4 regions of the Halanaerobium saccharolyticum subsp. saccharolyticum DSM 6643 genome follow, and region 3 is predicted to be linked to each of the others. Evidence: riboswitches for the same ligand, from Rfam matches in the RefSeq annotation. Region 3 holds a riboswitch; each other region holds the start of a gene.

Region 1 (8,232 bases), on a different contig from region 3:
AATACAGATAAATGGACCAAAAGGAATTCTAGTCTTTCTTCCTATAATACCTAATCCCATCAATGAAAGACCTATAATAGAACCAAGTAAGGAACCAAGAAAGATTCCGGCTAAAGTATAGCTCCAACCCATAAATCCTCCTATTGCAGCAACCAGTTTAACATCACCCATCCCCATGCCACCTTTAAAGATAAAGGCTACAATTAAAAGTAATAAAGATGGAATAACAATTCCTAATAATGATTGAAAAATAGTAAGATAATCAAATATAATAGCAGATAATACAGAAATCACTATTAAAGGATATGTTATTTTATTCGGAATAATCATATATTTATAATCAATAACAGTAACAGCAATTAAAGCAGAGATTAATAACAAATAAATGAATAACTGAATAGATATACCAAATTTTAGATAAGCAGCTAAAAATAAAAAACCAGTCAAAAGTTCTACTAAAGGATACTGAATTGATATTTTTGTGTTACAGTAGCGACACTTACCTCTTGTTGACAAGAAACTTAAGACTGGTATTAAATCAATAACTTTTAATCTTGTTCCACATTTAGGACAGTGAGAAGGTGGAGTAATGATTGATTTTTCTTCTGGTAGTCTGTAAATTATTACATTTAAGAAACTACCTATTAAAAGTCCTAAGATTAAAAAATATAAAAAAAATATCATTTATAATAACTCCTTAATAAATGAATTTAATATAGAAGGAAGAAATATTTCTTCCTTCTATATTAACTATTTGTATTACCCATAAAAATTAAGGTGATGCTATTAAACCAGATGAAATAGTAAATACTTCAGCAGGGTCAGTATCAGCCACAGTCACAGAAATTTCATAACTACTTGTACTTATATCATAACTAGTACTACTTGTATCAAGATATTGAGACAGATCAGCATAATCCATTTCTATATATTTTTCTAAATCTCCAATTAAACTTTCTAAGTCACTACTAGTAGGATATTCAGCATCATTATCAGCATAATACATTTCTAAACCATTTTTAACATTTCTCATATTAGCCTCTACAGCAGATATTTTAGCTCTATCAGTAATCCCCCCCATTCTTGGAATAGCAATCGCAGCTAAGATACCCAACACAGCAATAACAACTAATAACTCAATTAAAGTAAAACCATCCTCATGTTTAAATAGATTTCTAATTTTTTGCATTTTTATTCTCTCCTTTCAAATTTTAAAACTTTAACTAATTATACCATATCTTTTATATTCTGTCGATATAGTACTTTACTTAAAATTGTTGGAACATATCGAACATTGGAGTTACAATTGAAATCGCAACAAAACCTACCATTACAGCAAGTAAAACAATCATAACCGGTTCAATCAGAGAAATTGCACCGTCAACTGCTGCCTCAACCTGTCTGTCATAAAATCTAGACACCTTGTTTAACATATCACCTACTGCTCCAGTTTCCTCACCTACACTCAGCATATGCACTAACATCGGTGGATATTCTCCACTTTCTTTAAGAGGTTCAGAAAGTGTACTACCTTCTCTTACTCTTACCCTTGCCTCTGTTAAAATATCAGAAAAAACCTTGTTGCCAACAACATCCTCAACAATAGATAATGACGAAAGTAAATCAACTCCACTATCAAGCAAAATAGCCAGAGTACTGGAAAAACGAGAGACATAAACCTTTCTCATCATCGGACCTAAAACAGGTATTTTTAGTATCAGCCGATCCATCCTCTCCTTTCCTTTAGGAGTTTTGCGATATCTTGAAAAAAGGAAAATAATAATTACAGTACCCAATAACAGCATCCACCAGTACGCCTGCATAAAAGTACTTAATCCCAACAACATCCTTGTAGGTAATGGTAATTGAGTTCCAAAATCCTGAAACATACCTACAAATTGTGGTACAACTTGTAAAACTAAGAAAATAACTACTGCTATACCAACCATTAAAATTACCAGCGGATAGTACATAGCAGATTTAACCATGCTGTTAAGTTCATCCTGGCGGTCAAAGTGATCTGCCAACTTATTTAAAATGGTATCCAGCACACCACCACTCTCACCAGCCCTAACCAGCTGTATATATAATTCTGGAAATACCTTTGGATGTTTAGCAAAGGCATCAGCCAGAGAAATACCAGTTTCCACATCTTCCTGTACCTTAGTAATAACATCTTTTAGAGTTGAATGCTCAGTCTGTTTAGCCAGAATAAATAGAGCATCAACTAAAGAAATACCAGCATCAATCATAGCAGCAAACTGCTGACTGAAAATTGCAAGATCTTTTAGTTTAACTTTTTTTCTAAAATTAAAAATTTCTTTTACATCGCGGGCAGCCCTTTTTTCTTTGATTTCAGTAACAAAATAACCCTGAGACCTAAGCTGGCTGGCAATTGAAGATTTATCTTCTGCCTCAATTTCCCCCTTGACAGTTTCTCCGTTTTTGTTTTTTGCTGTATATTCAAACTGTGTGGCCATCTAGCTCAACCTCCTCAGTCTCTGCTGCCGCTAATTTTTCTCTTAATATATTCTGGATCATTAGAACGCTTTATAGTTTCTTCATACTCAATTAAACCTTTTTGATATAAATCAACAAGATAATTATCCATCATCACCATTCCATATTTAGCACCAGTCTGCATTGAAGATACAAGTTGGTGGGTTTTACCTTCACGAATAATGTTTTTGACAGCGGATGTAGCAATTAAAATTTCTAATGCCGCTATTCGTTTGCTGCCATCTGCTCTTTTCAATAACTGCTGTGAAATAACACCATTTAAGGCAGTTGCCAGCTGAACTCTAACCTGATCCTGCTGATGAGATGGAAAAACATCGATTATTCTTTCTATAGTACTCGGCGCATCATTAGTATGCAGTGTTGCAAAGACTAGGTGCCCAGTTTCTGAAGCTTCTAAAGCAATTGAAATAGTCTCTAAATCTCTCATCTCACCTACAAGGATAACATCTGGATCCTGTCTCAAAGAAGCTCTCAAACCATTGGCAAAAGACATTGTATCTGAGCCAACTTCCCGTTGATGCACAATACATTTTTTATGTGAGTGCAGATATTCAATTGGATCCTCTAAAGTTATAATGTGAGCCTGTTTGTTTTGATTAACCACATCTATCATTGCAGCCAGAGTAGTCGATTTACCACTACCAGTCGGTCCTGTACATAAAACAAGTCCATTTCTCTGCATTGAAAGTCTTTTTAAAACATCTGGTAAACCTAATCCATCTATAGTTGGAATCTCACTTGGTATTATTCTTAAAGCTATAGATGTTGAGCCACGCTGATGATAAGCATTAACACGAAAACGGCAATAACCAGGTATACTGTAAGAAAAATCAACCTCACCATCTCTAACAAAAATTTTCCACTGCTCATCATTCATTAATTTTTTGGCGATATTATTTATTTCATCCATTTCTAGCGGAGCTGAAAATTCTTCCCGTACTTGAAGATCTCCATTATAGCGAATAATAGGTTTTTTCTTAACTGTTAAATGTAGATCAGAAATAGCCGGATTATCTGATATTTCCTTCATCAATTCTATAACTTCCACAGGCAAAACCTCCATTCTAAATTAAATTTTAGTGAATAACACTTACCAGTTCATTATAGCTGGTAATCCCCTGACGAAGTTTTTCCTTACCATCCTCAAGTAATCCTTTCATACCATTTTCTCTAGCATAACGCTTAAGTTCAGGTTCGTTGACTCCTTCTGTAATCATTTCTTCTAACTTAGTATCTATCTCTAAAATTTCGTGAATAGCAATTCTACCTTTATAACCATCAGTACAGCTTTCGCATTTTTCTTGAGAAGGGCGGTAAAGCTGATCCACATTATTATTTAAAAACTGTTTAACCTCTGGGCCAGGTTGATAACCTTCTTTACAGTTAGGACAGAGTCTTCTAACAAGACGCTGGGCAATCACCCCAATAACTGTTGAAGCCACTAAATAGCCCGGAATTCCCATATCCATCAATCTAGTTACAGCACTAACTGCATCATTTGTGTGCAAAGTACTTAAAACCAGGTGGCCTGTTAAAGCAGCTCTAATTGCAATTTCTGCAGTTTCTTCATCTCTGATCTCACCAACCATTACTATATCCGGATCCTGTCTTAAAATAGATCTTAGGGTATTAGCAAAGGTTAGGCCAACTTTTTTATTAGCATGGACCTGATTCAGACCATTTAACTGATATTCCACCGGATCCTCAATTGTTACAATATTTTTGGTCGGTGAATTAATTTCATTTAAAGCCGCAAATAAGGTTGTAGATTTACCACTACCTGTTGGTCCGGTAGCTAATAAAATTCCATAAGGTTTTTTAATCAATCTATTAAACCTTTCCTTATTTTCTGCACTAAAACCTAACTTTTCTATATTTAAGAGGCTGTCATCCCTGTTTAAAAGTCTGATAACCACCTTTTCTCCATAAATTGTAGGTAGAGTCGAGACCCGCATATCTATCTGCATTCCCTTAAAGTTCATCTGAATTCTTCCATCTTGAGGAATTCTGCGTTTAGTAATATCTAAGTCAGCAATAATTTTTAAACGAGAAATTAAAGCAGCCTGCGAATGTTTGGGAATTGTAAGTTCCTCATGCAGGACTCCATCAACTCTGTAACGGACTCTAACACTACCTCTAAGCGGCTCAATGTGAATATCACTTGCCTTCGTGTGAATAGCCTGAGTTATAATCAAGTTGGTTAAGCGAACAATTGGTGCATCTTCTACCATCTGTCTTAACTGATCAAGCTCTGGCTCTTCATTCATTCCATATTGATCAAGACTATCAAAGATATCAGATGTATCAGTATCGATTAATGAATAAACCTGGTTAATTGCATTTATAATCTCCGAATGAGTTGCAATTGCTACTTCTATTTTCATACCGGAATTAACCTCTATATTTTCAATTGCTACTAAATCTGTTGGATCTTCCATTGCTACTTTTAAAAGATCATCTTCTATTTCATAAGGGACTGCATTATGACGTCTAGCTAAATTTTCAGAAACATATTGAGAAAGGTGAGCATTTAATAAATAATTATTCAAATTAACCCTTGGAATACCCAGCTGATATTCTAAAACATCTATCAATTCTTCCTCAGATACATAACCTAATTTCTCTAATACTTCACCCAATCTCTGATCCATATCTTCCTGCTCAGATATTGCAGCTTCTAACTCATTTTGAGTTATATAACCAAACTCAATTAGTAAATCACCAATTTTCTTTTTACTTTTAGCTCCCATAATTTACTCCTCAATTAGTTTAATTATTTTTCTATCTATAAATTTTATATTATAATGTCGAAATATCTAGAATTACCTTGCTTAATTAATAAAGTTCTATATAGCTAATATTATTCCTGCAAAATTTTAATCAAATTTTAATTTTATTTTAAAATTAAAGCTTTTTAGCAAAAAATTGCCATTAAAAAGTTCACTATGGCAATTTTTACCTGAGGTAAACATAACTATCATAGGAAATCCCTTAGACTTATGTTTTTGCGTCACAGCCTTTAAACTGCTTTGCTATTATATATTTAACTTAAAGTATCCTCATTCTAATTTAATTATAAAATTATTAATTTAAAAAGTATATTACCCAAAAGAGTAATTCTTACTTAATTATTTATTCTTCCTCTGCTTCAAGTTCTTTTTGTTCTATAATCTCCACTGCTTCTTCAGCTATCTGATACCATTTTTTCTTGGGCGGCATTTCTTTTGTCCAGAGTTTAAATGATGCCTCTGCCTGATATATTAAAGTTGGCAGTCCATTACCAATCTGAGCTCCTCTTTTTTCTGCTTCTTTTAAAATTTCTGTTTTCAAAGGATTATAAACTAAATCAATTACTAACTGATCTTCATGCAAATATTCAGGATTGATAACAACTTTATTCTTAATATTATTACTATACATCCCAACCGGAGTTGTATCAACTACCAAATCAGCTGCTTTTAGAACTTCTGCATATTCCTGCTCTTCCAAACTGCAGAAATCAAAGTTTTGCTCAGAATTCTCTTCTCTAAAAAGTTTTGCCAATTCTTCCGCATTTTCTACTGTCCGGTTAATTATAGTAATATCTGCCAAAGAAAGCTGAATTAAAGCTGCAATAACTGCTCTAGCTGCTCCACCAGCTCCAATCACAACTGCTCTTTTATCTTTAACATTAATTCCTGATTCTTCAAGCTGACGCTGAAATCCAATCACATCAGTATTATAGCCGGTAAGTCTGCCCCTTCGATTTAAGACAGTATTAACTGCACCTGAAGCCCTAGCTAAAGAAGAAAAACCATTTAAATAAGGTATAATACTTTCTTTATAAGGAATAGTCACATTCCAGCCAGAAAAACCAATCATTTTTAAGGAATCAATATATTCTTCTAAGTTTTTTTCTTTAGTTTCTAACATTAAATATACTGCATTAAGCCCTAAATCTCTAAACCCATTATTATGCAGGGATGGAGAAATTGAATGGCTTAAAGTTTTACCTAATAAACCATATAACTTTGTTTCACTATCGGGTATAAAAATACTCATCTTCTGCCTCCTAAGATCTTATAAAATAGATTCTTATTAACTTATAAAGCTAAAACACGCCGGAATTAAGCTACCAGCGTGTCTGTTATGTATTATTTCAGACCACTGGAATATTTAACTCCAGTTATATTTAAAATAAAGTTTGAAGCCTTTCTCCCAGTGATTCGAAGTCAATTATAATAATTTTTCTTTTTTTGATTGTAATCATACCTTCATCTATAAACTTATTGATTAGTTTAGTTACTGTAACTCGGGAGGATCCAATTAAGTTGGCAATCTCCTGATGAGTTAAAACTAAGTCAATAACTGTACCACCTTCAATTTCGCGACCAAAATCTTCTGCAAGTCTAGATAAAAGGCTTGCTAATCTGCCAGCTGCATCTTGAAATACTAGTTCTCTAACCTGACTTGTTAAAAGTCTAGTTTTTTTAGATAGAGCCTCAATAATTTTGATAGCTAATGAGGGCTTTTCAATAATCTTTTTTTCCATTTCATTCCAGGGAATAATCAATAAACGAGCATCATCCATAACCTCTGCTGTTAGAGGGTGTGGATCTTCGTCAAATAGAGATAGCTCACCAAAAATATCACCTTCCTGCAGAATAGTCAAGACTTTTTCCTTGCCTTCAGCAGAAAGCATTGAAAGCTTTACCTTACCGTTAATTAAAAAGTATAGTTTTTTTACACTATCATTTTCAAAAAAGATAACCTCATCTTTTTCGTAAAGTTTAGCATAAGAATTTTCGCATAATAATTCTAGTTCGTCCGGATCCAGATTCTGAAATACAATTAAATCTTTTAAACACTGTTTTGGTTCTTCCATAGCTCAACCTACCTCTCTTTACGTCTATATTAATAATATTCTCTATAGACGAATAAATTCCTTTTTTTGAATTAATTTCTTTGTTTGCAATCTTTGCAATACCCATAAAATCTTAATTTATGTTCTGTAATCTGAAAGTCATACTTTTCTTCAAGCTCTGATTCAAAATAATCAATATCCTGATCACTAAATTCTACTAATTTACCACAACTTTTACAAATTAAGTGGTGATGATGAGCTTCTTCTAAATATAATTCATATTTGCGAGAATCATCATTAAAGTCTAAAACATGAACAATATCTAAATTCTGCATTAACTCTAAAGTCCTATAAATTGTTGCCATTCCGATATCTCTATCTTTTTTCTTAACCGCTGCAAAAAGCTCTTCAGCTGTAAAATGCCAGTTCTTATTTTCTAGAATGGTTTCTAAGATAATTTCCCGCTGTTTGGTTAATTTATAATTATTTTCTGCTAATTTTCTTTTAAACTTATCTTTTAATTTTTCCATTAATAACACCTCTTTTTAGATGACTATCTCTATTCTATCATAAATCTTGGAAGAAATTAATAAGTTTTTTGAATTTTTCCGCTTAAATATCCATTTTTTACTTAGAAAAATAACATTTGACTATTGACTATGGGTCTAAATAATTATATAATGTAATAAATAGAAATATTTTGTCGAAATTTGCTAAGAAAGGAGAATTAACATGAAATCTACTGGTATCGTCCGCAAAATTGATGATTTGGGTAGAATGGTAATTCCAATTGAACTCAGAAAAACTATGAATATCAACAAAAAAGATCCTATGGAAATTTTTGTTGACGAAGAAAAAATTATTCTAAA
Region 2 (8,232 bases), on a different contig from region 3:
TGATGAACAGGGTGATACAGTAGATGTTATAACTGATTCAGAATTTGTTATTCCAGAGTTTGATTTTGAAGAATTAAAAAATCAAGCTGACAATAAAGTTTTACTTAATGCCAATGAAACAGTAGAATATGTTAATTTAGTTGATTATATTAATGTCGAAAGTATTGATCAAATAGCAGAACAGTTTACTTATATCCAAGGTAATTTAAATATTGATAAACAGATTAAAAATTTAAATGGTAGTGGTGTTATTGTAGTTGATGGTAAATTATCAATAGGAACTAATATATTAATCAATCAAGAAGCCGGTTATGAAGATGATTATCTGATAATAATTGCTAAAGGTAATATTGATAATGAGGGAGTTTTAGTTGAAGGAGAAGAATCTCTTGAAGGTGATAATTCGATTATCATGCAGGGTTTAATTTATTCCTATAGTGATACACTTTTTGGTAATAAATTTGATATTACTGGCTCACTTATATCTGGCGGTAATTTGACTCTCAATAATTCATCTGCAAATGACGGAAATATTAATTATGATCCTGAATTTCTAGAAGTTCTTAAAAAATGGGGTATTGATTCTCCATTGAATTCAAACCAAAATAAATTTAGTGTTGATGAAATGATTTCATGGAGTGAAAATTAATTATTAAGAAGTGGGGTGGTAATATGTTTTTTATGGCAAAAAATTACACCTGTATTGAGCTTGGTACAAATGCAATCAAAGCTGTTCAGTTTAAAGTTAAGGGAAATGAGTTTACTATAGTTGATTTTGGAATCCAAAAGCTTCCTTTTGAAACTATTATTGATGGTTTAATTGCTGATGATTCTTTAGTTTCTTCTGAACTTCATAATTTGCTTCAATCTTTAGAGAATAGTACAAAAAATATTATTACAACAGTACCAAATGATAATTTATTAATTAGAAATATTGAAATGCCCAATATGAAGCAAAAAGAAATTAGAGAGTCTTTAAAATGGGAAGCAGATGAACAACTTCCTTATCCAGTAGACAATGCTGCTTTAGATTATTTAAAGGTCGAAGAAAATGAAGAAGTAATAAAATACATTGTAGCAGCAGTGAAAAAGAATGTAGTGGATAACTTTTTGCATCCTTTTGAACGCTTAAATCTTAAACCTAAAGTAATTAATGTTCAGCCAATGGCTTTAGTCTCCTTACTTGATTATCAAGGACAGGCTGACAGCAATATTGCTATTATTGATATTGGTGCTTCTGCTACTCAGATAACAATAGCTAATAAGAGAGATATTATGTTATCTAGAACTATTGATACTGGGGGTACAAGTTTTACTAATTCAATTATGGATCTTAAAAACATTGATTTTCAATCTGCTGAAGAAGAGAAAAAAGAACTTAATTTAGGGTTAGAAGCTGAACAAGAAACTGAGGAAGATGCTTTGAGTTCAATGCCTATTGGTATGGAAACAAATGGTGAAGATAATGCCAATTTAAGAAATTTAGCTTCCAGACTTTCTGCTGAGATTACTAGATCTTTGGATTTCTTTAATATGAAACATCGAGATGAGGAAGTAGAAAAAATATTCGTTACTGGTGGTGCTTCTCGTCTTCAAGGTTTGCAAAAGATAATCAGTGAAGAAATAAGCAGAGAATTAATTATAATTGATCCCTTTAAAAACATTAAGACAAAGGTAGACAGTGAAAAAGAAAAAATGATGGAACATTATAAATACGAATTTGCTGTTGCTGTTGGTCTTGGTGTTAGTGAGGTGATGTCTGATGAGAGTTAATCTACTTGTAGAAGAAAAACAGGGAGTTATTTTTGATTATTTAAGAGTTATAATTACTTTAGCTGTTTTATTAACATTTGTGATAATTGGATATTTACAGTTTAGTCTTATTATTGACAGAGATGTATTACAGAGTGAGATTAGAAATATTGAAAATCAATTAGAAATTTATTTACCTCGAGAAGAAGAGTATAAAAGATATGAAGCTATGGTGGAAGAAATTAAAAGTACTCCCGGGATACCAGATTATGTCTGGGATGGTCCAGTTGAAGCAATGGGCTTTTTAACACCCTTGCGGGGAGTAATTGACAATTTTTCACTACAAAACAGATCTTTAAATATCAGGGGTAGAACTAAAATAGCTGAGGAATTAAGAGAATTAACTATCAATTTAAGTGAATCAGAATATTTTACTAATGTTAACCTGCAGACAATGGAAAAACAAGAAGAAGTTCGTTTTACAATAACTGCAGAATTAGTAGAAAAGGAGAGTGAGTAGTATGTTTAGTAATTTGAGCAATCGAGAAAAAATACTGCTTACTTTGGTTATTATCATAGCAGTTGGAGCTGTATATTATTTTTATTTCTATCAGCCTTTAACAGAAGAAATAGCAAATTTAGAACTAGAAAAAAGCCAAAAATCAGCTCGTTTAGAGACAGCAATTGGTTTTGCTAGGAGATTGCCAGAGATAAAAGAAGAATATCAATTATTAATTGCTGATTTAGAAGCTAGAGGGGTTTATTTAGATAAAGATGTTATTGATTTATTAATTGAGTTTAGAGAAGCAGCTAAAGATAATGATGTTGAACTCAGATTATATAGACCAACTCAAATAGCTGATGGAATTTCAATGACTGTTATCATAGATGGTGGATTTAGAGAAGTTACAAATCTTTTTGAGGATTTTGGAGAATGGAATTACTGGTTTGAATTTACATCTTTGGATATCCAGAGAAATTCAGCCGATGGGGTAACTATCAATATGGGTGTTATTTATCATGATCAACTTATTACTTTGGAAGGAGTTGAGACTGATGTTTAAAAATAACAGATATATTTTATTAGCATCTATCTTACTTCTACTTATTTTCTCATTTAATGTAATAGCACAGGAAGATGCGGAAGAAAATGAGGAAAGAATATTTAGAAATCCATTTGTAGAATATGTAGACCCAGCTGAAGCTGCAGCAAACAATGCAGCTCAGGGTAGTATAGCTAATAATGAAACTGGACAGAGAACAGAGCCAGTAATTACTTTTGAAGATATAAAAATGGGTATACCCTTTAGATTAGCTGGAATTATAACAAGTGGTAATGATAGAATAGCAGTGGTTAATTCTGGAGATGGAGTAGAATTTATTAGAGGCAGATATGAGAAAAATAATTATATAATATCAGCAATTAGTCAGGATAGTATAACTGTTAAAAACCGAGGTTTTACTTTTCAGCTGAGGATTGGAGGGGAAATTAATGAGAGATAATAAAAAGATAACTGCATTAATCTTAATTTTAGTTTTTATTTTATCCGCTACAGCAGCAGTAGGAGCACAGGGAAGAATTAATGATATGAATTTTAAAAATGCTGATTTAACAGATGTTTTACGTGCAATTGCTGAGGTGGCAAATGTTAACTTAATTACTGATAGTAATGTTAGTGGAACAATTACAATTCATTTAAAAGATATTAGTTTTAATAAGGCTTTAGATTTAATTACCCAGACCAGGTCATTAACCTATAAGTGGGATGAGAACACGGTTGTTGTTGCTTCCCCTGATAGAATAGAAGAGATATATTCTAATATGGTGACTGAGTTTGTAGAAGTTAAATCTAATGATCTGGACAATATATCAGTAATAGTTAAGGATATTTTCCCTGACACTCAAATTACAGCTGATTCTGTCAGAAGACAGTTTATATTAAAGGGAGAAGAAGAAAGAGTAGTCGAAATTAGAGAAATGATTGAGAGACTAGATACATCAGCCGTTGCTCAGAAAAAAACTGCAGGAGAATATATTACTTCTGGTGATGGAATTTCAACATCTGAAGATGGAGAAATTTATACAGAGAGTTATAAATTATTCAATGCTGAATTAGCAGATTTAAGAAATAAGTTACTTGATATTAATTCGGATCTTTCAATTAGATCTAATCCGTTGACAAATAATTTAATTATAAGTGGTAATAAAGTGGATGTAGAAAATGCAATCTCAATGGCTAAAACATATGATGAAAGTTTGGAGCCGGAGACTCGAAATATACGAGTTGATTATGTCGATACAGAACAAATAAATGAAATAGTTGGTAAGTTTTATCCAAATGTAAAACTACATGTAAATGCTAAACGTAAAGAAATTATTATAAATGGTGCCCGAAATAAATTAGATGGGGTAGAAGAATTAATTAAAGAAATTAATAAACCTCAATATCAGGTAGTTATTGAAACTAGAGTAGAGGAAATATCATCTAACTTTAATAGACAATTTGGGATAGAAAATTTGAGTGATTTTTCAAGTATTGAGTTTATAAAAGACTTGGATGGTGATATTACTGAATTAGATTATGACTGGCCACAATTTTTTAAAGCTTTAGATGAAAGTGAGGATTCTGAAACTTTAGCTAATCCCCGTTTGATGACTTTAAATGGAGAAACTGCTTCTATGGATATTCTTGATGAAGAACCTTATGTAACTGACATTGAAAGAAATGATGATGGCATATTGCAGTATTCATATGATTATGTAGAAGCAGGAGTTATTTTAGAATTCACTCCTTGGATAACAGAAAATGATGAAATTGAACTTCAGATTATTCCTGAAGTAAGTAGCTTCCAGATTTTTGACCCTCAAGAACAAAAACCACCATCTAAAAAATCTAGAAGAGTTGAAACAAGATTAAGACTTAAAGATGGAGAAACAATAGTTATTGGAGGTTTAATCCAGACAACTAATGATGGAGTAATAACCAAGATCCCTTTATTAGGAGATATTCCAATACTAGGTGAATTATTTAAAACAAGAAATAAAAATGAAAATGTTAATGAACTAGTTATCTTTGTAACTCCAAGAATTATAAAATATGATCAAACTGTAGAACAAGAGAATCACTTAATTGATAAAGCTTTGGATAACACAACAAAGGTTGTAGATAGAAATCCAAAGGGAAAAGAGATAGAAGAAATGAATGAAGATCAAGATAGTGATAAAGCACTTCAAGAATATTTAGAAGAAAGAGATAAACGAAGAGAAGAAATTTTGAATTCTCTTAAAGATAATAAATCTCAGGAGCAAAAGGAATTTCAAGAATTAACTCCTGAAGAATTAGAGGCATTAATCAATAACAATTAAATATTGTAGTGGAGTAACTTCTAAAGTTTGAAATATCATTAATAAAAAGTAAATATGGGTCTTTAAGAGAGATTCATGTTTACTTTTTTTATTTATTTTTTCAAAACTACAAAAATTTTAATTATTGTTAAAGCGTTTATTGTAAAAATAAAAAATTAAGTATACAATTAATAAAACAACTAATAAAATATTTTAACGGCAAGATAATTGAAAAATTATTACGCAAAGACTTGAATCTACGGAATTTATCTATGATTGTCAAGTTTGCCTCAGGTTTATGCCACAGTGAATTTGCTGTGGATTATTTTGTTTATGATTAATTTTAAGTCTAAAGTTTATTTAAATTTTTTGGTAATATGATTTTAAGCTTAAAATTAAGTATAAGTTGAATAAAATTATAATTAGATATAAACAAGGAGGCAAATAAATGTTTAAAAAAAATGAAGATGGTGCAGCTTTAGTTTTAGTGCTTTTGCTATTATTAGTGGGAACTGTATTAGTTACAGCATTAGCTACAACTGCAAGGAATCATATAAATATAGCTGTTCACGAAGAGGGTATGTCTAAAGCTTTTTATAATGCTGATTCTGGAGTGGAATTTGTAAGGGCAAATATAGATGATATAGTTTCCGATGGAATTAAAGAAATTGATAGTGAGGACTTAGATTTAGGCTCAAAAGATATTAAATTTGAAATAGATATTAAAGATGATGGAGATGATTATGAAGTTACTTCTAAAGGTATATATGATTTAAATTCCGATAGAGAATATATTCAGAAAATTAAATTTGATATTAGTTTTGGTTTACTTGGTAACTTGAAAAATTTTAATATAAAAAAAGAAGATAATAAAGAGGAAGAAGAACACTATAAAGATGCAGGAGGAAATTTAGAAGATCATATAAGTTTTAATGAATGGCCAAGTGAAACTTTTTTGAGTTTAGCAAAAATGTTTTTAGATCAAAAATTTTTTAATGAGGATGATTTTGATAATAGTGGTTTTAATCATGTTTTTGAGAATAATGATTTTAATTTGAGTGATACTATGGATGAAAATAATACTATTGATTCTCAAAATATTTTAATTAGAAATGGTAATTTAATAATGAAGTCTGGTGGTGGCAATAAAAAAGCCCCAGAAGTTATTAAAAATTCTATTATTGTTGTAGAAGGTGAATTCGATATTAATACAAAATTAGAAATTGATAATTCAGTTATTTTTATTAAAGATAATTTATCACATAATGGAGCTTCAAGATCTGATGATTGGGATAATACTTTAGTTTTTATATACTCTGAAAACTCAAACAAGCATGATTATTATCTTGATTTCAGAGGAACTGGTGGGTTTTATGTAAATTCAGATGATTTACCTAATGATTTTGTTTATTCTCCTGAACCAAAAATTAAAAATTGGAGTCAATTATAGAGATGAGGGATTACATTATGGAACTAATAAAACAAGAAGAAGGTTTTACTTTATTAGAAATTGTAATTTCTTTAGGAATAATATTGATTCTGGTTATCGCTTTTTCTGGAGGTATTATTAATTCATTCAGAGTTGAATCAAGAGTAAATCAACGACTAGAAGGGATTAGAGTTACAGATTCTATTATTGAAAGTTTAAGAGCTAATAAAGATAATTGGAAAAATGAAGAAAATTGGGAAGATATAGATTCTAATCTTATTAATGATATTGAAAATATTATTAACGATGAAAATCAAAACTATTCTATTGGTCTTAATGATGACTCTAACAAGAATATTATTATTGAACGTGATCCAGAAGATGAAATTCCTGCTTCTAATTTGTTTTTATTTAAAATTAAAATAACATGGGATGATAGAACTTATACTACTGAAGTGCTTTTGGCAGGTGATGAATAAATGGATATAAAAAAAGAAAAGGGATTTACATTAGTAGAACTAATGTTAGCCCTTGCAATTGTAGGAATTGTAGTTGCTGTATCAACAGGTTTTTTAGTTGATTTATTTAATATTGTTCGACCTAGCACTAAAAGAATGAATACAAAACAAATTGCAGAAATTAGACTAACTGAAATTTCTAAATATGCCAGAAATGCTTCTAAAATTGATGAAGATGATGATAAAATTATTTTAAATGGGAAAACTATTGTAAAATATGAAAATAAAGAAATTTTAATTAATAACAGTGATGAAACATTAAAAAAACGTATTCCAAATATAAAAGGTTTTAATATTGTTAAATTGGATGAAGTTTATGAAATAATAATTGAAGTTTGCAGGGATGATGAATGCAGCAAATTTGAAACAGTTAATACAAAGATTGTTCCTAGAAATATGACTCCATAAAATAAATTGTAATAATATATTAAATTCTATATATTTCCTTAGTATAATCTGATATAATTAGATTAGAAAGTAAATAATAAAAAACTAAATATTGGTGGGTTCCTGATAGTTATAACTCTTATGTCTTTAAAAGTAAATATAGGTCTTTATTGATTTATATTTACTTTTTTGTTTATTAATCTCATTTCTAGTCAGGAGGGCTGACTTATGTTAAAAAAACCATTTAAATCAATTGGAGAAAACGGATATTTTTTGGTTACAACTTTTGTGGTTTTAGCTGTTCTTTTAGTTTTTGGCTCAGTCATTTTAAGAATAACTTTGGCTGAATATAAACAAGCTGAAAGGGATAAGAACCAGATTAAAGCTTATTATCTAGCTAGAGCGGGAGCAGATTTAACAGCTGAGGCTATGCTAGAAAAAGGTGATCTTACTCTTGGTGAAGTTGATTTTAATATAGTTAAAAATAATGATAAAGTTTCAAATATTAAAGTGGAATCTTCAACGTCTGGTTTCAAAATTAACTCTACATCAGAAGTAAATTCAGTTTCAGAAAAGGTTATTCTTAATATAGATAAAATCAGTATCTTTGATTTGGCTGTATATATGAAAATTGGTGGTAAACTAGAAACATTTGGATCAATTATTGGAGATGTAGGTACTGGAGGTACTAATGAAGATCTCATAATAGAAGAGGCTGATGTTGATGGAAATATTGCTTATGAAGTTGAAAAAACTTTGCCTGATGTTGACGAATTTGGTTTTCCTGATGAACCAATAAA
Region 3 (8,232 bases):
AAAGTGTTGGTTTAGGTCACCGTTTTAAAGAATTTAAAGAAATGTTCCGTAAAGTCAATTTTATGTTAGGTGATATACCTAAGGTTACACCTTCTTCTAAAATGGTAGGAGATATGGCAATCTTTATGGTTAAAAATGATCTAACACCTGATAATATCTGTGAAAAAGCCAAAAATATGGCCTTTCCAGATTCTGTAGAAGCTTACTTTAAGGGAATGCTTGGTCAGCCTCCTGGAGGTTTCCCAGAAGATATTCAGCAGATTGTTCTTAAAGGTGAAGACCCAATAACAGTTAGGCCGGGTACTCTACTTGGAGAATATGATTTTGAAGCTGCAGAGGCTGAACTAAAAGAAAACTATGATTTTAAGCCAACTCAAAAAGATCTTTTAGCATATGCACTATATCCTAAAGTTTATCAGGATTATTTAGATTATCTTGAAGAATATGGTGATTTAAGTCATATGGGTAGTGATGTTTATTTCCATGCTCTGCGTGAAGGAGAAACTAGTGAAATCAAAGTTGAAGAAGGTAAAACTCTTGTTGTTAAACTTCTAGAAATTGGAAAAGTTGATGACCAGGGTTATCGTAGACTTGCTTTTGAAGTTAATGGTTTTAGAAGAGAAATCAAAATTTATGATGAAGCAAGTACAGCTAAAGCTGATTCTGCAATTAAACAGATGGCTGATCCTAAAAATGAAATGGAAATAGGGGCCAGTCTTCCCGGAAATATAGTAGAAATATTAGTAGAAGAAGGGGAAGAGGTTAAGGAAAATCAGAGTTTAGTTATTATGGAGGCTATGAAAATGGAAACCAATATAACTGCGCCTGCTGATGGTATTGTGGCAGCTATTCATTCTAAAGCAGGGCAACAACTTGAATCTGGAGAGCTCATTTTAGAATTAGAATAGCTAAAACTTTAGAATAACTAAAACTATAGAACTATAAAAATGTAAAAATATATACAATTTAATAAATAAATATAATAATTTAATTAAAAAGCCCGCTTGTATTCTACTATCTTTATCAGAATACAGGCGGGTTTTCCTTTTTTTAATTATGGTTAGTGCTTTTTAAAATCATTTTATTATGTTAAAATAATATTAGAAGAAGTTAAACAAAATTCAAAAAAATAAATACTAGAGAGAAAGGGGGAAGAGATATTATCTTAATTAGATAATTATCTCAAAATTATGTATCATAAAAAAACCAGTCTCGGTCTGGATGAAAATGTTGAGTCTATTATAGCTTATGCAGGTATCTGGGTAACGGGTTTGATTTTTTTATTTATAGAAAAGGAAAACAATCATGTTCGTTTTCATGCAATGCAGTCCTTGATCACCTTTTTTTCATTGTTTATAGCCTCTTCTTTAATTTTAGTAATTCCAGTGATCGGAATTATGATTTCTTCTTTGATAACATTTGTTGGAACAATTCTCTGGTTGCTGCTGATGTATAAAGCTTATAGTGGTGAAGTTTTTAAATTACCTTTTATTGGTGATGTAGCTGAAGAATTAATTTTCGGGGAAAGTTTTGAAAAAAAAGAATAAAATAAAATTTAAAGTGGAATATATTTATTATATTTTCAAAAGAAAAACCTGCAGTAATTACTGCAGGTTATTTTATGAAATTTAATTATTGTTTTTAATGCTGCGATTTACCAGGATATTCTCTTTGAGGATTAGCATTTTCTGCGTTATTATGACCTCCAGAATTTCCAGGTGCATCTTGGTCTCCATTACCAAAACCATTATTACCTTTTGTAGGTGGATCAGGCTCAGGTTCAGGACCAGGACCAGGCTCAGGACCAGGACCGGGTTCAGGACCAGGTTCGGGATCAACAGCTAATGCTAAGACAGAAAGAGAAACACTAAAAACCATTACCAAGACCAAAAAAACTGCCAACAAAATATTCAACTTTTTCATAAGATACCCCTCCCTTTAATAAAGTCTAGACTTTTAAAGAGGAGATCTGGCAGCCTGGCAGCCCAATTAGTGGGTCCATAGCTTTGCGTAACATTTTATTAAATGTTTTGCTTTTAAACTTTCTCCTATAATTAATTATATTCCTAATATTTTAAACTGTCAATCTTTATTTATATTTAAAATAAATTACAGGATTTAATTCTTTTATATAGAAATATTAATAACAAGTATAAAATTTAACGAAAAAGGGGAATGAAATGTTAAAACCATCTAAAAGATTTATCTATTTTACAATTCGTTTTATTCTTGTTCATGTACTAATTTATATTTTTATTGGTGTTATCTTTAAAAATTTCCAAAATTATTATGCTGTTTTTATTAATATAGGAGATTATTTTGATTTTCGATCTCCAAAGTCGACTATTTTCAGAATGGCATCATTTTGGCAGATTTTTAGAGGTGCTTTTTTTGCATTTATTTTATATCCTTTTTATAATGTAATTATTAAAAGTGATTATGCATGGTTAAAACTATTTTTTTTAATCTGGGGATTTTCTCTAATTGGTTCAGTTGCACCTATACCGGGTTCTATTGAAGGTTTAATTTATACTAAAAGTAGCTTAATAGAACATTTTGCTGTATTTATTAAATTCACAATAGAAATTTTTGTTTTTAGTTGGTTTTTTGTAAAATGGGAAAATAGAACTGAAAGAGATTACAGCTAAATTTGGAGGCTATAATGTCAAAATCAATTAAATTTATTCATACAGCAGACGTACATTTAGGTAAAAAGCTCAGCTGTAATAGTTCCAAAAATAGTAAAGTAAAAGATATTTTCATCAACGCGACTGAGCAGGCTTTTAAAAACTTGGTTGAATTAGCTGTGGCAGAGGAAATTGACTTTATTTTAATTGCTGGCGATCTTTATGATAGAGAAGCTAGATCAATTAAGTCTAGTCGATTCTTTTTAAAACAGTGTCAGTACCTTAATGAAAATGAAATAAAAATTTATATTATATCTGGTAATCATGATCCAGCGGGAATAGAAAATGAAGTTTTTGAGCTACCTGAAAATGTACATTATTTTTCTAGTGAAAAAGTCGAAACTATAAAATATAAAAAAGATAATAAACTGGCTGCTAGAATAATTGGTCAGTCTTACAGGCAGAAATTTGAAAATAGAACAATGTATAATTATTATACTGCGCCGGATAAATCTGTTTTTAATATTGCCTTACTACATACAGCCTTAAATAAGGATAATAACCGTTATGTACCAGTTAATAAAAGTGAATTATTAACTAAAAATGAAATTCATTATTGGGCTCTGGGACATCTACATCAATATCAAAAGCTCAGCCAAGACCCTTCTATTAATTTTCCAGGTGCTTTACAGTCTCATAATATTAGTGAACAGGGCAGCAAAGGAGCCATATTAGTAGAAGTAGATTCTAATTTGAAAATAAAAGAAAATTTTGTTCCCCTATCACCTATTATTTTTAAAGAGATCGTAGTAGATCTAGAAAGAGAAAATGAATTAGATAATATTACAAAATTACAGCAATTGATAAATGAGAAATTAGAAAAACAATTTAATAATATTAAGATTAATAACAAATCAAGAAAATATAAAATTAAAGCAGCTGTAATACGTTTAAATATTGTGGGCAGAACTCCTGTCCATCAATATGTAGCTGATAACAGAGAAGAATTAGAAGAAACTCTACTGGAAGATATGAGGATCAAATTTAGCCGGGAAAGTCCATCACTTTGGCTTCACTCTCTAATATTAAGAACAGCTAAACCATTAAAAAATTTAGAAGAACTTAAAAAAAGCAGTCAACTTTACCAAAATATTAATCAATTGATTAATGATCTTTTAACTGATAATGAGCTGAACCAGGAATTACTTGCCGAATGGGGTCAAATCTGGCAGGGAGATGAAAATGCAGAAGACAGGTCAAACTACAGATTTTATGCTGATTCAAAGCTGCAGAAAAATATTTTAGAAGAAGTTGAAAAAATTATTATATCTGAATTAATAGAAGGCGGAGATTAAATGTTTTACAAAAATATATATATTCGTGATTTTGGAATATTTAATAATCAGAATCTCAATGATATTTCAAAAAATCTAGTAGTTATTGGTGGTAAAAATAGAGCAGGTAAAAGTACTTTTTTAAAATTATTGCGTCATCTGCCCTATGGTTTACCTCAAAATAATTCTATTCCGCCAGCAAGCAATCAATATTATATTGAAACTGAAATTGAAAGAGAAAATAAAGATTATAAATTATTTTTAAATGGTTATGCTGCACCTGAGGTTATTGACCAAGATGAAAATAAAATTGAATCTGCTGAACTTTTCAATCATTTAGATCAGCTTAGTTATCAGCAGTTATTTACAATTAGTTTAAATGAACTTCAAAAATTATCTAAAATTGCAGATGGGAAAAAGAAAGAAAAACGTCTTTATTCTGTTCTAATGGGGGCAGGGCTTTCAGAATTGGTTAAAGTACCCGAACTTGCAGATAAATATTTTAATTCTGCTAAAAATATTGGAGGGATTTTGGGAGATCCTTCTGTTGCTTCATTTAAACCATATTATAATGAGATTAAAGAAGCAGAGGAAATAAGAGATCAAGCACTTTTAGAAATAAAAGAATTTAATAAAAAAAGAGAAGAGTTAAAAAAAGCTGAAGAAAAATCAAAAAAACTAAAAAATAATATTGGCCAACTTGAAGATAAAATTTTTATTTTGGATCTCTTAAAAAACAATTATTCTACTCTTAATAAAGTAGAGAATTTAAAACTAAAATTAGAACAGTCAACAGTAAAAAATAATAATATTAATTTTATAAATTTGGATAAAATATCTGATTATAAACAAAGACTTGATTTAAAGAAAGATGAACTGCAGACTTCTAAAAATGAGTTAATTAAATCAATTAAGAGTGATACCTTAGCAGACTTTTTGAATTTCATAAGATCAAAAAATATTGAAATTAATAATTATCACCAAAAAGTTGATTTATTAAATGAAAAAATTAAAAATTTTAGTACTCAAAATAATAAAATAAATACTGAATATCAAGCTTTAATTTTAGAGTGTAATAATTTAAATTCTAACTGGGAAAACCCTTTAACAAACTTAGATGAGATTAATTTAGATTTATTAAATCAGGAAACTTTAAATAATAATTTAAGAAAAAATGATGAACTGAAATCTAAAATTAAGAGTATCACAGCTGAAATTGATAGATTAGAGCTCGATATTGAAAAAACTGAAACAGAGCTGACTGATATTAATTATAAGCAACCAGCTTCTATCTTGAAAAAAACTTATTCTATTTTGGTTTTATCAATGATTATACTAACATCATCTATCTTTATCAACTACAGTCAAATTAAGTATTTTTCTCTAGTTATAGCTTTAACTGCTTTTATATATTATAATTCTAATTATAAGAGTTCTAAATTAGAAAAAGAAAGAGCAGATAACCTTAAAAATAATTTAATTCAAAAGGAAAATAACCTGAATTCTTTAAAGAAAAAATTAAGTGAGAAAAAAAATAGTTTAAAGCTAACTGAAAAAAAATTAACAAACATTGCTCAATCATTAAAAATTAAAAATACTGATGAAGATCAAAATTTTAATTATCTGAAATCTTATTTTTTAGAAATAAAAGATAAAAAAAGAAGATATAATAAATTAAAAACAGATGACAAAGAAAACGATAAACTTAAAGAGGAAATAATTACTGATTTAGAAAAAATATATAACTTAATTAAAAAAGCAGATGTATATTGTAATCGAAAATTCAATATTAAAACTATAAAAATTGAACAAACTGATCAATTAATTAAGCAAGCAGAGTATTTATTTAAAGATTTAGAACTGTTAACTAAATTAAAAAAAATGGCTGCTGATTTTTCTGATAAACAACAAGAGTTAAACCATTTAATTAATGATATTGAAGATTTTTTGAATGATTTTAAAAAAGGAGAAAATCTTGAAATTAGATTAGATGCTTATTATAAAATGGCAGAAAAATCTACTGAATACAAAAAGATTAAAGACGAGTATCAAAATAAAAAATCTCAATTAGAATATACTTTAAAAGCTTCAGATAAAATTAAAGAAACCCTAAATAAATTAGCTCCAGCAGCAGATTATTATCAGAGTTTTTTAAAGCTTTACAGAAATTTTTCATCATTAGCAGCTGTCGAAGAAGAAAAAATTAGCCTTACTGAAGATTTGAATTTTTCGCAAAAACAAAAAGATAAAGTAGAGCAAAGAATAACAACTTTGAAAAATGATATTAAAGCTCTTTCTAGTTCTACAAAAATAGAAAATACGCAAGCAAAAATTAATCAAGCTCAAAATAATTTAGAGAAAAAAGCTCAAAGATATGCTGTCAATAAAAGTGTTTATTTTATTTTAAAGAAATTAAGAGCAAGAATGGTTGAAAAAGCAGAAACTGAACTATTAAAGCCTGCTTCCGATATACTGGCTAAAATTAGTGATAAATATTATAAAAAATTAGAAACAGCTGATGACTTAGAAAGTTCAGAGTTTAAAACTATTACTGCTGATGGTAAGGAGTTTAATAGTGTAAATCAGCTAAGCCGCGGTAGTTTAGAACAGCTTTTTTTATCAGTTAGAATTAGTAGAATTAAAGAAATAAAACCTAAATTACCAATTGTTTTAGATGATTCGCTCGTTAATTTTGACAGCAATCATTTATATAATACAGCTAAAATAATTGTTAATTTAGCAAAGCAGCACCAGATATTTGTTTTAAGCTGTCATCCACATTTAGTTAAATATATTGGGGAGATAACTAAATCTGCTCAATATTGGAAGCTTGAATCAGGAAAATTTGAGCTGAGTCAACGACAAAAATTAATTGATTATCTAAAATATTAATTATATAACTTATAGATTGAAGTTTTATAATGGTTGTTCTGGCAAATAATTTAACTCTTCAATTTAGTTTTTCTGATAATTTCAAAAAAATGATTTTATGATAGAGGTGATCAGATGGAAAATAAAATTGATAATATTAAAGAGGAAATTAATAACTATTTAAATCAAGAAAAAAATGTTAAAGAAGATTGGATTGAAGATAATCATCCAATAGATATTGCTGAGGCATTATCAGAATTAGAAGCTTCAGAGATTAACAATTTTACTAAATTATTAGAAACAGAAGATCTTGCTGATATCTTTGAAGAATCAGAAAAAGACTTACAAATTGATATTTTGAAAAGCAAAAGTTCGCAAGAAATAATTGATATTTTTTCTCATATGGCAGCTGATGATATAACTGATATTTTAGGTTTGTTAACTATTCAAAAGCGCAAAGAATTGCTGCGTCACATGAAACAAGATGACGCATTAGTAGTAAAAAATCTGCTGGGATATGACAAAGAATCTGCTGGTGGTATAATGACCACCGAATATCTCTTATTAAATAAAAACTTAACAACAACAGAGGCTTTAAAAAAAATAAAAAATATAGCCCCTGATACAGAAATTATTGATACTATTTATGTTTCTGATGATAGAAAAAAATTAGTTGGTAGTGTTGATTTAAGAGATATTTTAAGTTCTGATGATGATAAAATATTAGAAGAATTGATGGATGACAATATTGTTAAAGTTACCGCTGATGTTGACCAGGAAATAGTTGCTCAGCAGGTAGCAAAATATGACTTAACTGTAATACCAGTTATAAATAAAAATGATATATTAATTGGAATTATCACTGTTGATGATATTATTGATGTAATAGAGGCAGAGAATACTGAGGATTTATATAAAATGCACGGGGTAGATGAAGAAGAAAGATCGGATACAACACTACTCCAATCTGTTAAAAGTAGATTACCCTGGATGTTCATTAATTTGGCAACTGCATTTTTAGCAACATTTACTGTAGCAATATTTGAGGATGTTATTTCTCAGGTTGTTGCTTTAGCTGCAGCAATGCCAATAGTTGCTGGTATGGGTGGAAATGCTGGTACTCAAACACTTTCGATTGTAATAAGAGGTATAGCTTTAGGAGAAATTGATTTTAAGGACAATTGGATGTTGCTATTTAAAGAAGCCATGGTTGGTATAATCAATGGTGCGGCCACAGGTTTAGTTACAGGTTTTATTCTTTATTTGATGTATGGAAATTATTATTTAGGAATTATAATTTTCTTTGCTATGATTCTAAATTTATTAATAGCAGGTATGTTTGGCTTTTTAATTCCACTATCACTGCAGTCGCTAGGGATTGATCCTGCTTTAGCTTCAGC
Region 4 (8,232 bases), 370 kb from region 3:
AATTTTTTAACTCACTTTTTTGAAGAGCTGTACCAATAAATTCAAGTTCTTTTTCGGTTTTTTTATATTTCCCCATGAAAACTTCACTGTGAGCAAAAATTCTAAGCTCAGGTTTTAATTTTAATAATTCTTTTAAACCACCTGTATGATCATCATGCCCATGACTTAAAAATATAGTGTCAATTTCTTTTAAATCAATACCTAATTTTTTAGCATTACCAAAAAGCACTTTACCCTGACCGGTATCAAATAAATATTCTTTGCCATTATATTTAAAATAAAGGGAAAGACCATGTTCAGCCAACAAATCCCTCTTTTCAACATTATTTTCTGCTAAAATTGTTATTTCTAAATTTTTAGACATTGAATTCACCTCAATTTAGTTACTTTAAATCATTAAACAAATAAGTTGCTTCTAAATTATTAAATTCTCTAAAAAAATACGATTTCCTGCTTAAAGTTCTTTATATCAAGTATATATTATAAAGTTAAAGTTTTCCAATCCACAAAAAGGATTATCAGTTATAATCGAGAAGTTATAATTTAAGCTAATTAAAAATATAAATTTATCAAAGAAGGTGAAAAAAGGAATTATGAATAAAAAGAAAATCATATTTTTAATTTTAATTGCAGCAATTTTGATATTTTTTTCTTTCAATACAACTGCTCAAAACTTAAAAATACATTTCATTGATGTTGGCCAGGGAGATTCAATTCTAATTGAAGAAGCTGGTGGGAAAAATATTTTGGTAGACGGTGGTGATCGCGCTGATGAAATTGCAGCTGGAATTATTAATTATTTAAAAGACCAAAATATTAAAAAGTTAGATTACATAATTAGTACTCATCCTCATGCAGATCATATAGGAGGATTAGTTGATATTATTAACAACTTTGAAATCGGACAAATATGGGATAGTGGTAAAATTCACAGTTCTATGACTTATGAAAATTATTTAATTAAAATTGATCAAGAAAACATTGCCTTTGATACTCCCAGGCAGGGAGATAAATTTAGAATTGGCAAAAGTGAAATTATCTTTTTACATCCAGACCAAAAACTTGATAATTATGATTTAAACAATTCTTCGCTGGTTTTTGTACTAAAGTATGGTCAGCAAAATTTTTTATTTACCGGAGATATCGAAAAAGAAGTTGAAACAGAATTATTAGCTGAAAATCCTAATTTAAAAGCAGATATTATAAAGGTTCCTCACCATGGGAGTGATACTTCCAGCTTAGCAAGTTGGGTCAAGGTTTTAAAGCCTAAAATAGCTGTAATCCAGGTTGGAGAAAATCATTATGGACATCCAGCAGCAACGGTTATTAAACTTTATCAAAATCAAGGGGCTCAGGTATATAGAAATGATTTGAATGGAAATGTTGTAATTACTGCTGATGGCAAAAATTATACTGTTAAAATAGATAAAATTGCTAATAACATAATGTCTGACAAAAATATTAGTCAAAAGCAAAATTATTCAAAAAAAGTAAAAAAAGAGTTAATTAATATTAATGCTGCAGATGCTTCAACTTTAGATATACTCTGGGGAATAGGGCCTGCTACTGCTAATAAAATTATTGAGTATCGAAGTGAAAATGGTCCCTTTGAAAAACTTGAAGAAATTAAAAATGTTGATGGAATTGATGATGGCAAATTTGACCATTGGCATGATAAAATTACTGTTGAGTGAAACTTTTTAACTTATACCCGGTACTGAAAAGGTATTGTACTTAAAACACATAAAAATATGAAAGGATGGTTTTATGAAAGTAACAGTTGATAAAATTGAAAATGATAAGGCAAGGCTTTTAATTCGCCCTGATGAAAAAGAAGAATTCTATTTGCCCCTAGCTAAACTGCCAAAAGGGACTGCAGAAGGGAGTATCTTAGAAATGAATTTTGAATTAAACGAAGACGAAAAAAAAGCCGCCGAAAAAAGAGTCGGCAGCCTGTTAGATAAACTTAAAAATAAGAAGAGCTGAAATTAATCAGCTCTTTTTTTATTATTTAAATTTAATATAATTCTGGAACAAGACTATGTCTTAAATCCAAAGCTAAGTTTTCAATTGCAGTTCTAGAACTTTGATCTAAAATAAATTTCAAATCAAAAGTTATTTGCTGCACACCATTTTTACCGCTAAATTTTGCTGTAGTAGAATTTAAATTCTGCCATTCATAATCACTTTGATTACTTTTCCTAATCATTATTTTAGAATTCAAATTTTTATTATTCAAACGCAAATGCCATTTTGTATTACTTAAAATATTTAGTTTTAAAGCTTCTTCAATTACAATTTCTTTGCTGCCATTATAATTACTCATTAAATATGAATAATTTATATTGGGTTCTTCAATAATTTCAAGACGTTGAAATATAGGAATCTTTGCTCTTACTAAAACTCTAGCTTCACGCCTAAGTTGATCCTCATTATCAGCAGCAGCTTCAACAAAATTAGTTGTCGAAAAAACACTAAAAATTAAGAGTAAAAAGACAAAAATCCTTAACCCTGTACTTCTCAAGTTAAATTTCATTATTTCCTCCTTTTAGCAGCCGGCTATCTCAAGTTGAGATCCTTAGCTTTGTGTCACTGCCTCAAAGCAGTTTTACCCTTTAAAAGAGGGCTGAAAAATAAAAATCCTGTCATATATTAAATGACAGGTCAAGCTTGCCCCTTGCCAGGTAGTTTCACAACCATTGTTTGAAAACATTAGGTCTGAAAACTTTGCGCCTCTATCCTTTCGGATTGAGTTGCCCTTTTCTGTCAGGTTAATTCTTATTTGATTTAATTATATCAGCTTGAAAATTAAAATCAAGTAATTTTTGGTAAATATTTAAAAAGGTGAATTGAAAATTACAAAATGTTAGGTTTTGATTTTCTAGACATTAAAAAATGGCGGTAAGCCTATTATGACCTACCACCATTTATATTAATTTTATTCAATTTTAATTATTTATTCTTCTCTCAGTTATTTACTTATGGACGCATTGAATCAAATAGCAGATCTGAGAATTCAGTATTCTGCATCATTCCATTAAATGCTTCTGCTCCTTCACCATAAGCAAAGACTGGTACTGAGTTAAGTGTGTGTCCACCAGTAGAGGAATTAGCTCTAATGCGAGAACTTAGAACTCCTGCCTGATACTCTTGAGCAATAACAGAGCCGATCTCCCATCCTACAAGATAGGTATACTTGAGATTACCTTCTTCATCTACAACTTTCTCATTGAAACTGGCAACTTCTGTATCGGATAAAGAAATATTTGCATATTCTTCAAATACTGACTTAACACTCTCTACAGTAAATCCATTCCCATTTTCTTTAGCTGTCATCTGTGCAGCCATATATTCTGGAGAAACATCAATGTTCATTAAAGCTTCTTTATTAATTGGTTCAGATACTGAAAAACCAAGAGTTTCATGGTCAGCTGTTACAATAACTAAAGTATCTCCATTTTCCTCAGCAAAATCCATTGCTGCTCTTACACTGGCATCAAAATCAAGAGTTTCAGCTACAACGCCAGGGATATCTGCTGCATGAGATGCATGGTCAATTCTGGCACCTTCTGCCATTAAGAAAAATCCATCTTCATCTTCAGAAAGTACTTCTAGAGCCTTTTTAGTCATTGCTTCCATTGAAGGTTCATTAGAACCAACATCATCACGATCATTAACATAGTTCATATATGAATCATTAAATAAACCAAGAAGCTTTCCATCCATGGCAATAACTTTTTCTAATTGAGTTTTATCAGATACATACTGATAACCGTTTTCTTTAGCTTTAGCGATTAAATTTTCGCCAGCTTCTTCTTCCATAAAGTCTTCACGGCCACCACCAAGCATTACATCTACACCATTATTAATAGCCTGCTTGGCAATTTCTCCACCCATACCTCTATCTTCAACTGAGGCAATAAAGGCAGCTGGAGTTGCATCAGTTACAGTATTTGTACTGATTACACCTGTAGCTTTGTTTCTAACCTGAGCAAAGTCTAATACAGAATCCAGTTCAGCACCATTTTTATTCATAGCAATTGCACCATTATATACCTTATGGCCTGTTGCCATTGCAGTACCGGCTGCAGCTGAATCTGTAACTCCCTCAGTAGAACTGGTCATCATAATACCAGTTTCAGGTAGTTTCATTAATTCAAGTTCATGGTCTTTATCCCCAGCAAGATAGCGTGTCATATCAATCTGGCCAATTCCCAGACCATCACCTATCAATAAAATTACATTTTTAACTTCAGCCTGGGCAGCTGCAGTAAATATCAAAGCAAAAACTAAGAACAATGAAGCTACTAACATTAATTTTTTGGACTTTTTAAACATAAATTTAATTCCTCCTTAAAATTTTTGTTTGTCAGACGACTGATGTGTCCTTATTATTTTTATTCAATAGAAGAGGTGCAAACCCTTCTTTTTTTAAGATTTTTTCTGAAAATTATAAAGATGACTATGCTCATTTAGTCTAATGAAAATATGGCAACTTTGTCTCCTTTAAGATACTGCCACTTACCAGTAAATCCAGCTTTCATGGCACCAATTTCCAGGTGCAGCATAGCAATTCCGCAGTCAATATTTTTTGAGCGCTCCTCATTTTTTTCTTTATTGTCCAGCTGAATAATTATAGAATTTCCTTCAATTTTAAAACGCCAGGGCTGGCGATTCAGTGCTGATGGAGCTAATCTTGCTGTTTCAAGAGCAGTAATCATCCACTCAGGTATTTTTTCTAAATTATTTTTATTTACTATTAATTTTTTTAAATCTAATCTTTTTTTACTTTTTATAACTTTTTTTAAAACTCTTTCTGAAATAGTTGGCTTAGCTTCCGGATAACCAATAGGAGAAATAGCATAGAGTTTTTCTTTTTGATTTAAATTTAAATCAGCCAGTACTTTATCTGATTTAAAGGTACCAGAAACCCAGCAACTTCCGAGCTCTAAAGCGGTGGCCTCTAATATAACTGCTTCTCCTCCATAACCGATTTTTTCTTCCATATTAGAAATATCTTCTCGGCCTACAAAAGCCAGATAAGCTGGTGCTCCAGTAATTTTACCGTAACTTCCAATTATTCCAGTAAATATCTCTTCCACTTCTTTTTGAATCAAAATAATTCTCAATCCTTCAATATCATTGTTTAACACTTCGATTAGATTGTTCAATTTTTTAATTTTTCGTTTTTCAATAATTTTAGAATTAAACTGCCGTCTTGAATTTCGCTCTTTGACTGCCTGATACCATCTTTTTGCAGGTATTTCCATTCTCAATCTACCCCTTTCTTTTATCCCATATTAAAGCCCCTCCGAAAGGGAGAGGCTGTTTAAATTGAAGTACTCTATTTAACTTAAGAACTAATTCCATAGGTTTCGTCATCAAAATCAATCCTATATATTCTTTTTTGCTGATCAATATTATCAATTTTCGCCATATCTTCTGAACTCAGTTCCCAATTAAAAAGTTCTAAGTTTTCTTCTATATGGGCTTTGCTTCTCGATTTTGGCAGAGGTACAACATCTTTTTGAAGCTCCCATTTTAGAACAATTTGAGCCGGAGATTTATCATATTTATCTGCCAGTTCAACAATTGTATTATCTTCTAAAACTTCAGTTCTTGCCAGTGGTGCAGCAGCTTCTAATACTACATCATTTTCTTTACAGAGTTCAAGTAGTTCTTTTTGATATAACCATGGGTGAAATTCTATTTGGTTTACTGTAATTGGTACCGGTGTAATTTTTAAAGCAGCATTTAATTGATAAGCAGAAAAGTTACTAACACCAATATTCTTAACCAGACCTTGATCGCGAAGATATTTCATTGCCTGCAGGGTTTCTCTTAAAGAAATTGCAGGGTTTGGCCAGTGAATTAAGTAGAGATCAAGATAATCAGTACCTAATTTTTCTAAAGAGCGCTCACAGGCTTTGATAACGCTTTCATAATTTAAGTTAGAAGGTAAAACTTTGGATGTTATAAATAGTTCATCTCGATCATAATTTTCTAAAACTTCACCAATTCCCCCTTCATTATGATAACCTTCAGCAGTATCAATGTGATTATAGCCTGCCTTTAAGGCGATTTCTACATTTTCGCCTACATTTTCTTCAGCAATATCCCAGGTTCCATATGCTATCACAGGAATCTCGTCACCAGTCTTTAATTTACGTGTTGGAATCATTTTATTCCTCCTTTTGGATATGTCGTTAACTCAAATCTAACTATTTTTAGAATTTTTATTTTTTAAGTTTTTCTTCTTATTAATATATTATAGAATATAATTTAATTTCCTGTTTAAATTTTAAATTTCTTTATTTATCATTAAGTTAAATATTTATAAAATTATTTTTTAGCTGAAAGCTTTAATTATGTTATAATAAATTTAACAATAAATCAAAAAGGAGGACCTGCTATCAAAAAAGCATTAGTTTTAATATTTCTGTTTTTGATAATATTTGTTTTTTCCTTTCATATTAAAGAGGAAATGTTAAAAAATAATTCAATTAAAATCTTTATTATAGATTCTAAAGTTGAGTCAGAATTTTTAAGTAGTCCAGCTCTAAAAATTAGTTCAGATAGCAGTCACGGCAGTAAAGTTGCTGCAGTAATCCGCAGTCAGAGTCGTGCTGATATTAAAACTCTTTCTGCTGAAAACATCATTGGCCGTATTGATAAAAAAAATTATCTGAGTGCTTTAAGAAAAGTTGAAAATTATGCAGCAGTTCATCCTCAAGAAACTATAATTGTTAATATCAGTCTTGGTTTTGAAAAAGCTGAATCACAGGCAGATATTATCAAAGATATTAATACATTGGATAATATAATTATAGTTGCAGCTGCGGGTAATAATAATAGTGAGAATATCGCCTATCCTGCTAGATTGGAAGAGGTAGTTGCAGCTGCAGCACTGGAAAATGATAAAAAAATGCCAGCTTCTAATTACGGCCCAGAAATTGATCTCGCTGCCTCTGGAATTATAAAAATAACACAGAGACACTACCTGCCTGCTCTAAACTTCAGCCGAAGCTACAAATTAAGCGGTACCTCTTTTGCAGCACCTCAGATTAGTGCCCTATTAGCTGATCTATTATCTTTACAGCCTGAGCTCAAAATTGAAGATGCTCTAAAAATCATTAAAAACACCTCTGAAAATATAAATGATCCTCTTTTTGCAGAAAACAAACTTGGCTCCGGTCGAATTAATAGGTTTAAAGCTTTAAGCAGAGCTAACGCTTACTATTTCTGGCTGCAGTTAGCACTTTATTCTTCTTTGATTACGGCTGCTCTTCTAATCCTTTATTATTGCTGGCATAAATATTCTCTAAGCGGTGTCTTTATTTTTATAACAATTTCAATCACTACTTTTTTAATCCAACCATTTTTGTTAGTCATTTATTATAAATTTGGGATTTCCAAAATTAGTTTTTTCTTTTTAAGCCTCACCCTTCTATACCTCTTATTTTTAAAGATCACCGCTCTTTATCTCAAAAAAACTGATAATTTTTATCTACTCCTTAAACTGGCCCCTTATTTAAATGATAAGCTAAAAGCACAGATAAACAATAAAATTAAAAATGCGTTAACTGACAAAAACACAAAAAGCATTACAAAAATAGAAAGTTTTATTATTAACAAGCTTAGAAAAAGCAGTTCTCAAAATAAAATAAACTTTTATCTAAAAATTGCTGCAGATTTTAAAAAGCCGCCTCTAAAAATGATTGTAAACAAATCATTAAATTACAAAATTACGGTTAAAAAAATAGCTTCAAATTTAGATTTAACTGCAAGAAAAAAAGAATATCAATTTTATATAATTGCTGAAATACTCTCTATAATTTTTAATGGTGATTATTCGCAGAAGAAAAAAGCTGCAGAACTTGCTGCAGAACTTAAAAGCCCTTTAATTTTAATCCCAATTAAAAACACTTTAATAAAAAGAAACGAATTTAATCAGAGTTCTGTAACCCTGTATTTTTTGTTAGATATATTAGGAGCCTTTGCAGTTGAGGCTGCAGATATTTCTCATCTGCTCAAAGAAATTATTAATCAAGAAAGCAATCCCTGGCTTAAATATCATGCACTACAGGCTTATCTCAAAATAGCAGTTAATGATAAGGATTATCAAAAATTCATCAAAAAAATTAAAGCAAAAGAAAAAGAGCCAGTTTTATTGGCTCTTAGATAATTTTAATATATTTTACTTTCAGAATCAGGAATCTTTAAGCTGATTGA

What was found. Region 3 has a riboswitch for cyclic di-GMP ahead of HSACCH_RS13965 (hypothetical protein). Riboswitches for the same ligand answer to the same signal wherever they lie in the genome.
Region 1: linked by a shared signal. The riboswitch ahead of HSACCH_RS06530 (GspE/PulE family protein) and the one ahead of HSACCH_RS13965 (hypothetical protein) in region 3 are both predicted to bind cyclic di-GMP.
Region 2: linked by a shared signal. The riboswitch ahead of HSACCH_RS06465 (hypothetical protein) and the one ahead of HSACCH_RS13965 (hypothetical protein) in region 3 are both predicted to bind cyclic di-GMP.
Region 4: linked by a shared signal. The riboswitch ahead of HSACCH_RS11570 (hypothetical protein) and the one ahead of HSACCH_RS13965 (hypothetical protein) in region 3 are both predicted to bind cyclic di-GMP.

What each region holds. Positions count from the first base shown of each region.
Region 1 is NZ_CAUI01000015.1:247,613-255,844, forward strand. Features, by position in the region: gene HSACCH_RS06510 (prepilin peptidase) at 1-684, opposite strand, end outside; gene HSACCH_RS13585 (competence type IV pilus major pilin ComGC) at 773-1,189, opposite strand; gene HSACCH_RS06520 (type II secretion system F family protein) at 1,269-2,480, opposite strand; gene HSACCH_RS06525 (type IV pilus twitching motility protein PilT) at 2,495-3,568, opposite strand; gene HSACCH_RS06530 (GspE/PulE family protein) at 3,597-5,270, opposite strand; cyclic di-GMP riboswitch class I at 5,481-5,564, opposite strand; gene HSACCH_RS06535 (shikimate dehydrogenase) at 5,653-6,561, opposite strand; gene HSACCH_RS06540 (Crp/Fnr family transcriptional regulator) at 6,692-7,384, opposite strand; gene HSACCH_RS06545 (Fur family transcriptional regulator) at 7,456-7,893, opposite strand; gene HSACCH_RS06550 (AbrB/MazE/SpoVT family DNA-binding domain-containing protein) at 8,096-8,232, shown strand, end outside.
Region 2 is NZ_CAUI01000015.1:237,828-246,059, reverse strand. Features, by position in the region: gene HSACCH_RS06495 (hypothetical protein) at 1-649, shown strand, start outside; gene pilM (type IV pilus assembly protein PilM) at 673-1,773, shown strand; gene HSACCH_RS06485 (PilN domain-containing protein) at 1,763-2,272, shown strand; gene HSACCH_RS06480 (type IV pilus inner membrane component PilO) at 2,274-2,816, shown strand; gene HSACCH_RS06475 (hypothetical protein) at 2,809-3,255, shown strand; gene HSACCH_RS06470 (type II secretion system protein GspD) at 3,245-5,119, shown strand; cyclic di-GMP riboswitch class I at 5,307-5,391, shown strand; gene HSACCH_RS06465 (hypothetical protein) at 5,547-6,548, shown strand; gene HSACCH_RS06460 (type IV pilus modification PilV family protein) at 6,566-7,006, shown strand; gene HSACCH_RS06455 (type II secretion system protein) at 7,007-7,453, shown strand; gene HSACCH_RS06450 (DUF7305 domain-containing protein) at 7,661-8,232, shown strand, end outside.
Region 3 is NZ_CAUI01000023.1:674,500-682,731, reverse strand. Features, by position in the region: gene HSACCH_RS13295 (pyruvate carboxylase) at 1-908, shown strand, start outside; gene HSACCH_RS13290 (DUF4870 domain-containing protein) at 1,191-1,547, shown strand; gene HSACCH_RS13965 (hypothetical protein) at 1,642-1,923, opposite strand; cyclic di-GMP riboswitch class I at 1,969-2,045, opposite strand; gene HSACCH_RS13280 (hypothetical protein) at 2,181-2,648, shown strand; gene HSACCH_RS13275 (metallophosphoesterase family protein) at 2,663-3,982, shown strand; gene HSACCH_RS13270 (AAA family ATPase) at 3,983-6,853, shown strand; gene mgtE (magnesium transporter) at 6,968-8,232, shown strand, end outside.
Region 4 is NZ_CAUI01000023.1:307,037-315,268, forward strand. Features, by position in the region: gene HSACCH_RS11555 (MBL fold metallo-hydrolase) at 1-364, opposite strand, end outside; gene HSACCH_RS11560 (MBL fold metallo-hydrolase) at 594-1,694, shown strand; gene HSACCH_RS11565 (DUF3006 domain-containing protein) at 1,768-1,986, shown strand; gene HSACCH_RS11570 (hypothetical protein) at 2,018-2,536, opposite strand; cyclic di-GMP riboswitch class I at 2,548-2,623, opposite strand; cyclic di-GMP riboswitch class I at 2,681-2,768, opposite strand; gene HSACCH_RS11575 (alkaline phosphatase) at 2,980-4,338, opposite strand; gene HSACCH_RS11580 (nitroreductase family protein) at 4,473-5,270, opposite strand; gene HSACCH_RS11585 (aldo/keto reductase) at 5,354-6,181, opposite strand; gene HSACCH_RS11590 (S8 family peptidase) at 6,485-8,185, shown strand; gene HSACCH_RS11595 (rod-binding protein) at 8,210-8,232, opposite strand, start outside.